Linked DNA regions of Lentisphaera araneosa HTCC2155. The protein of the gene in region 2 interacts with the protein of the main gene of each other region in a pairwise test. Links are inferred from orthologs where the notes say so. Each region holds a gene or a part of one and is shown on either strand. Other genes may lie near its edges.

Region 1 (3,000 bases), on a different replicon or contig from region 2:
TAAAGTGTAGAAGGGATGCGGTTGCTTTTTGCAGGATCTTGGATCATGCGTGGTTTACGCTTATTGAATTTTTTGCCTTTTTCTTTGGCTTGAGCTTTTTGAGTTTCCCATTCAGCAAGTTTTTCTTGATGCATGGCTTTAGCTTTCTCAGGTGTCCACCACTTGCTAGCTTTCTCGAGTTTAGCCACTTTTTCTTCGGCGTAGAAAGCTTTGAGTTCATCGTTAGTTTGATATTTAGGCATGGGAACCCATGGCTCGACGAGAGTGCCGCCCCAAGCGCATTTAATGAGCCCAACTGGAACATTGAGTGTTTTGCGGAGTTCGCGAGCGAAGAAGTAGCCTGTTGCAGTGAAGTTAATACTATTGGCGGGTGCTACTGGTACCCAATTGCCGTTAATGTTTTTCAGTTCGGCATCAGGGGAAACTTCTTTCTTGACTTCGATTTGACGTAAAAGGGGGTCGTTCGCAGTTTCAATTTCTTTTTTCACATATTCTGAAATAGGATTGTAGAAGGGATCACGAGCAGGCTTTGTCAGTTGAGTGAGGCGCCAGTCCATATTTGATTGACCTGAGCAGATCCAAACTTCGCCAACGAGGATATCGTTAACAGTCAAAGTTTCGGCACCACTTTTCACTGTGAGTTTACGCGATTCTTCAGAAGCTTTAAGGGAGTCGAGTTTAATCATCCATTTGCCAGATTGATCTGCTTTTACTGATTTTGTTTGGCCTGCAAAAGAGACTTCGACAGTAGTGCCGGCATCAGCCCAGCCCCATACGGGTACAGTTTGGCCGCGTTGGAATACAGCGCCATCGGAAAAGAGTTGGTGGAGTTTGATTTCAGCTGAGAGCTGAAGCGAACAGAAGAAGGCAAGCATTGCCAAGAGAAGTTTATTCATGTGTATCCTTATTGCTTGTGTTTTAAGTGTGACTATAGTTATTATGCTCGTCAGAGGACAAATCTTACAGAATTTGTGAAGAAAGTCACAAAAAAGGCTGAAGTTATCAGCTTCAGCCTTAGAGACCTGATCTTAGAGACTACATTTTGTAGTCTTCGAAGAGCCAAGTAGAGAGGTAACGTTCGCCAGTATCAGGGAGGATGCAGACGATTTTTTTACCTTTGTTTTCAGGGCGTTTGGCGAGTTCGAGTGCTGCAGTCATTGAAGCACCGCAGGAAATGCCGCAGAGGATGCCTTCTTTTTGAGCGAGCTGGCGAGCTGTCTCGCCTGATTGTTCATCGCTCACTTTGATGACTTCGTCGAGTAGCTCTGGTTCCATAACTCCAGGGATGAAGCCTGCGCCAATACCTTGGATTTTGTGCTTGCCAGGACCTTCGCCGCTGAGTACTGCAGAAGTTTCTGGTTCAACCGCAACGATTTTCACATTGGGGACTTCTTTCTTAAAAGTTCTCGCGCAACCAGTAACTGTACCACCTGTACCAACACCAGCAACAAAGTAGTCGAAGTCGCCATTCATGTCGGCAATGATTTCTTTAGCGGTTGTTTTCTCATGAATCGCTGGGTTTGAAGCGTTCTCAAACTGTTGAGGGATCCATGCTCCATCGATGTCTTCGGCGAGTTCAGCGGCTTTGTTGATCGCGCCTTTCATGCCGTCTGCACCCGGAGTTAAAACGAGTTCAGCACCAAAAATACGCATCAGCTGACGACGTTCAACTGACATTGAGTCAGGCATGCAAAGAATAAGTTTATAGCCACGCACAGCGCAGGTCATGGCAAGGCCAATTCCTGTGTTACCAGAAGTTGGTTCAATGACTGTCATGCCGGGCTTTAAAGTACCATTGGCAATTGCATCATCAATCATAGCTTTTGCGATACGATCTTTTACACAAAAACCTGGGTTAGATGATTCTGTTTTAGCGTAAACTTCGGCGTAAGCGCCCTCAGTTAATTTATTGATTTTTACGAGTGGAGTATTTCCACACAATTCGAGTACATCATTTGCTTTCATTTTCTATCTCTCCCATAGTTGATGAGTTGCTGTTTAAGGTGTGAATTTCTTTGAATGGCTCCGAGGCTGAAATGGCTAAAACCATGAACTCTTGGGTCTTGTTCACAGCGCTTTATTTGTCGGATGAGCTCGTCGGGTTCTGTGCGCCAAGAGGCTAAGCCAGGAACCATTTTTTTGTTCTTTGGATTTTGATACTTCCACCAATTGAGCAAGGAAGAAAAGCGTTGTTGGGGAGCTGACTCGGGCCAGTAGAGTTGAGGTGAAAGGTAGTCGACCCAGCCTTCGCGAATCCATCTGCGACTATCGCAAGCAAGATTATCAAAGGCACTGGTGCCTTTGACGTCACGAGGATAACCGGGTTTCCAAATGCCAAAGGGACTTATACCAAATTCTACATGGGCTTAAGGCGTTTGAGTCCTTTGTGCAGGCTGTAAATGAGCGTATTGACTTGATGACGACGCCACATTTCTTTGTCCATGACTTTTTGCGGCTTGCTGCTGAGGTAAGCGGAATATTCCTTATGATCGGGAAAGCCCGTCGCCGGAAGAAAATCTTTGTAGGGGTAGAAGTAGTCGTCGAGATGAATGCCATCAATATTGTAGCGACGTGCGCAGTCGAAAACCACGGTTTGCACGTACTGGCGAACAGCTTTTGAAGCTGGGTTGAGCCACACATAACCTTTCTTCAAATAGATGCACCAAGGTTTGGCTTTACGTTGTAAAGAGTTGCTGGCAAGAGGTTCTTTTACCGTGGGATGCTGAACTCGATAAGGATTAAACCACGCATGGATTTTTAGCTTTCTCTTGTGGCATTGATCGATCCAATATTGCAAAGGATCGTAGCCTGGGTACTTACCTTGAATTCCTGTAAGACGATCAGACCAAGGCTCAAAGGAGGACTTATAGAGGGCGTCCCCATGAGGACGAACCTGGAAGATGATCGTATTGAGTTTGAGTTGAACTGCTAGATCTAGTAGATCACGACATTCTTTTTGTTGTTGAGCCACACTCAAGCCTTGCTTGCTAGGCCAATCAG
Region 2 (4,877 bases):
GAGGACTGATTTATCGGGGCCAAACATTGCCGCATCACTTAAACCTAGTTTCACTAAGTTGAGAAGCATTAAACGGTTATCCACTCTGCGGAATTCAATACCTTTGAATTCAACCATATCTATCTCAATACGGTCGCGACTTAAATTATCTAAAAGTGATTCGAGTAAGTTTTCAGGACGATGAGCTAAATTAAAAGCCGAGTGAATCAAATTTACACCCACAATACCCAGGGCTTCTTGTTGCAAGGAATTAGTTTTATCTTTTAAGTTAACGTGAATGATAATTTGGCTGAAATCATCCCCTGGACGCGACTGAAATTTAACACCTAACCAGCCATGGCATTTATTCGTACCAGAAAAATTACGCGCTGAAACAGTGTCTGCAAAAGAGAAGAAACAGGTGCTGTCGCCACGACCATACTCAAGTCTTTTTATATTTAGATCATATTCATAATCCAACATGTCTTGCAAGCGTTGTTGCCCTACATAACGCTGACACTTACCGTAAATGGAGTCACTAACCACCATATCGTAAGCTGAAATACTTTTCGCAATTGTTCCTGCAGAACCACCTGCTTGGAAAAACCAGCGCACAACTTCTTGTCCAGCTCCAATCTCAGCAAAAGTCCCATAGATCCTATTATCCAAATTGACTTCAAGCGCCTTTTCCATCGTGCTCAAAGACTCTGTCATTTTACTCATTTTAACTCTCCGGTGACATATAATAATACTTACAAAAAAATATATATAAAATAACAATAAAACTCAATCACATTTTCACTAGAACTTACGGCTCGAAACACGCAAAAAAACCTTTTCTCAACTTCTCTTCATTTAATTTTTTCCCGATAAAAACGATTCGGTTTTCATCCTTGTAATCTTTTTCTGCCACTTCGTCCTCAAACAAACGATGCACAGACTGAAAAACCGTACTTCCTTTAACCCCCGAAAGGTTCACTATCCCCTTCATTCGATAAATTACTTGAGATGTATCAAAAAGCGATGCTCCAATCCATTGACGAAATGCTCCATTGTTCAAACTGCCTTTCTTACATATTGATAAAGATGCCATGTCACTATGTTCATGGCTATGAGAATGGTCGTGATTGTGAGAATGGTCGTGATCGTGAGAATGGTCGCGATTGTGATGTGTCTCTCCTTGCAAAGCTTTCAGATCTACTCGAAAACCGCCCTGCTCCAACAAAGCTGCTAAATCACTGACTTCACCCTTAACTGTTTCCTCATAGTCTGCTAAAGGATTTAAAATTTTCAATCTTGCTAAATCAAATCCCTCAACTAGATCCATCTTATTGAGTAAAACTTTATCCGCATATATCAACTGTTTAAGCCCTTCCGGCGTCTCTAAAACTGAATCCACATTAGCACAATCAAATACCGTAACGATGCCATCCAGATAAAACCTTTTATTCACATGAGAGTCAAAATAAATCAACTCAGCAACCGGAGCGGGATCTGCTAAACCGGTGGTCTCAATAACAATTTGATCAAATTCTTTTTCACAACTTAATAAGTTTAACAATATCTTGGTCAAATCACCCTTAACTGTACAACAAAGACAACCATTATTCAGTTCAAGCACTTGGTCTTCTGCATTGGTTACTAAATCACCATCTAGACCTACTTCGCCAAATTCATTTATAATTAGTGCTAGACGTTTATCGCCCTGTTCAACTAAATTATTTAACAAAGTGGTTTTGCCTGCTCCCAAAAAACCGGTGAGAATCGTTACTGGAATCTTATAATCTTGTTTACGCATAAAAAAAGCCGGTTTAAACCGGCATCAAACTAAAGCTTTTTGTAAATATCTTCGAGAGTCAACTTTTGATCAATCATCATGACTTGAAGGTGATAAAGCAACTGAGAGATTTCTAGAGCTGTATCGTCGTCAGTCTCAAATTTTGCAGCCATCCAAACTTCGGCTGCCTCTTCCACAATTTTTTTCCCGATGAAGTGAGTACCTTTATTGAGTTCCTTAACAGTTCCTGAATTTGGATCTCCAGCTGCAGCTTTTTTACTGAGCTCTTCAAAGAGTTCTTCGAAAGTTTTCATTATATATCCTGAATTAAATAAAAAACGCAGCTCAAAATATGAGCTGCGTTCGAAATTTCAATACTAAATCTAAAGCTTAAGCAGTGATAACCGTGATAAGGTCGAGTACTTTGTTTGAGTAACCCATTTCGTTGTCGTACCAAGATACGAGCTTAACGAATGTGCCATCAAGTGCAATACCTGCTTTCGCATCGAAGATTGATGTGAGTTCGCAACCACGGAAGTCAGTAGCAACTACTGCATCTTCAGTGTAACCGAGAACACCAGCAAGCTCGTTTTCAGAAGCACGCTTCATTTCTGCACAGATTTCTTCGTAAGAAGCATCTTTTTCGAGCTCAACAGTTAAGTCAACGCAAGAAACGTCAGAAGTTGGAACGCGGAAAGCCATACCAGTAAGTTTACCGTTAAGCTCAGGAAGAACTTTACCTACAGCTTTAGCTGCACCAGTTGATGAAGGAATGATATTCTCAAGAATACCACGACCACCTCTCCAGTCTTTCGCAGAAGGACCGTCAACAGTTTTTTGTGTAGCAGTTGCAGCGTGAACAGTAGTCATAAGACCACGCTTAATGCCGAACTTGTCGTTAAGAACTTTAGAGATAGGGGCAAGACAGTTAGTTGTGCAAGAAGCGTTAGAAACGATGTCTTGACCAGCGTACTTGTCAGTGTTAACACCGTAAACGAACATTGGAGTAGCATCTTTAGAAGGAGCAGAAAGAACAACTTTCTTTGCGCCAGCAGCGATGTGACCACGTGCAGTTTCGTCTGTAAGGAAGAAACCAGTTGATTCAACTACTACTTCAGCGCTTACGTCGCCCCATGCGAGATCCGCAGGGTTACGTTCAGCAGAAACGCGAACTTCAGAACCGTCTACTACGAGTTTACCGTCAACAACTTCAACAGAACCGTCGAAACGACCGTGTACTGAGTCATATTTAAGCATGTATGCGAGGTAGTCTACGTCAAGAAGATCGTTAATACCTACAATTTGAATATCGTCACGTTTTGCAGCTGCGCGAAAAACGTTTCTACCGATACGACCGAAACCATTAATACCGACTTTAATTGCCATTGTATTATCCTTAGTTTATTTTGTTTTTGTTTAGAAATTTTTATGAGTGCGTACTATAAGCGTAAATCTTTTTTTGCCTATCTTTATGACTCAGATTACTCCACATGATGATCCATATACTTGGATGGGCTCTGATGTAGGGGCTTACCAACGGGTCTTGCCGGCACGCCAACAACTGTCGTATGCCCTTCCACATCATCAAGGACAACACTTCCTGCACCAATTTTAGCTCCTGCACCAATACAGATATTACCTAGCAGTTTAGCTCCTGCACCAATGAGAACGCCATTACCCACTTTCGGGTGACGATCTCCACATTCCTTACCTGAACCCCCGAGGGTAACTTCGTGTAAGATCGAGACATCATCACCCACAACAGCCGTTTCTCCTGCGACAAATGAAGAAGCGTGGTCGAGGAGAATACCTGTACCAAAGCGAGCACCTGGGTGAATATCCACACCAAAAATCTCAGCATTGCGAGATTGAATATGGCTAGCTAAATGGGCTCGACCTTTATTCCATAAGATATGAGCTAAACGAGACGCTTGTAAAGCCTGAAAACCTTTGTAGTACAGCATAGGAATGACATAGCAGTTGCAAGCGGGGTCACGATCACAAATCGCCTTCAAATCTTTCTTTGCGGCCTTCGCTAAAAACGGGTCTTCAGCGTAGAGTTCCGTAAAAATATGTTCAAGATCTTCAGCACTGACATATTTTTCACCTAAACTTTCCGCGAGGCGAGAAGTCAAAACTTGCTCAATACTGGACTTGGATAAAATGGCTTCATCAATCAGTTTTGCGAGACGGTGCTCATCCTGCTTCACAGCCTCCGCCTGAGTCAAAATTTCCTGCCAAAACTTGCTAATCATGTTTACTCCTGAAATTTAATCAAGCCAAACTTATGCCATAATTTCTAGAATCAAACTCAAAAAAATCATTTAGTCTTTAAGTTAACCCAAATCAAACCCACATATTCATAGATTGATTTTCTTGTCAACTCTAGTGCTTCTGCACTTGGCATGGGGACAAACCAAGCATCGCCATATGATTCATAATTTGCGGGAGTCGCAAAAACATTGAGGCCATAACTTTTAAATAATTTCATCGCACGAGGAGTATGAGTCGCATCCGTCACTAAGAGCAGCTTTTCAGTTCCACAAACCTCTTTAGCGAATTGAGCCTCTTCATTCGTGTCTCGAGGTTGAACAGAAAAACTAATATCTTCCGGATTCACTCCCAAACTAATAGCCGCCTGAGTCATAATTTCTCCATGAGGCTGCTTGCCATTAACGCCAAAACCAAAAAATATAAATTTCGCCTCTGGATTCAACTGCTTTTGCCTCAAACCCTCCATCAAGCGCGATCGTGCTGTTCGACTCAACTTCAAACTATCTGGCCAATGCTTCTGAGAACTATGACCCGAACCCAAAACTGCAATATATTTTGCATCTAAATGATTTGATGAGGGCGGGTATTGATACTCCAGAGGGCGTGCAATCAAATGACTCACTGGGGGGAAACTCAACAGCAAAATTGACAAACTTGCGATCATCGCAACTTTATACGCTCGCTTCTTATCATCTTTCTTTTTCCATAGATAAAAAGAAACCCCTAGTGCTATACAAAATAACACGAGGGGATTAATAAAAAAGACAACTGCTTTTTTAATAAAAAACATTAAGCATCTAAATCTTGAACTTTTCCAATGCGGCGACCGTGACGTCCACCTTCAAAT

The links. The genes of interacting proteins can lie anywhere in the genome.
Region 1: the proteins of cysE (region 2) and cysK interact in binary tests that used the Escherichia coli proteins (3 or more experiments, as listed by UniProt). The link is inferred for Lentisphaera araneosa HTCC2155 from one-to-one orthologs.

Annotation. Positions count from the first base shown.
Region 1 is NZ_ABCK01000003.1:119,029-122,028, forward strand. It holds cysK (cysteine synthase A), read right to left. Parts: upstream 1,966-3,000; coding sequence 1,036-1,965; downstream 1-1,035. Other genes in the region: LNTAR_RS03445 (sialate O-acetylesterase), read right to left, coding at 1-896; LNTAR_RS27870 (hypothetical protein), read right to left, coding at 1,962-2,177.
Region 2 is NZ_ABCK01000008.1:39,752-44,628, reverse strand. Bases 2,125-4,877 are described here. They hold cysE (serine O-acetyltransferase), read right to left. Parts: upstream 4,012-4,877; coding sequence 3,238-4,011; downstream 2,125-3,237. Other genes in these bases: rpiB (ribose 5-phosphate isomerase B), read right to left, coding at 4,820-4,877; LNTAR_RS09855 (ElyC/SanA/YdcF family protein), read right to left, coding at 4,077-4,820; gap (type I glyceraldehyde-3-phosphate dehydrogenase), read right to left, coding at 2,147-3,142. Also shown: LNTAR_RS09880 (nucleotidyl transferase family protein), read right to left, coding at 1-702; LNTAR_RS09875 (CobW family GTP-binding protein), read right to left, coding at 788-1,777; LNTAR_RS09870 (phosphoribosyl-ATP diphosphatase), read right to left, coding at 1,807-2,070.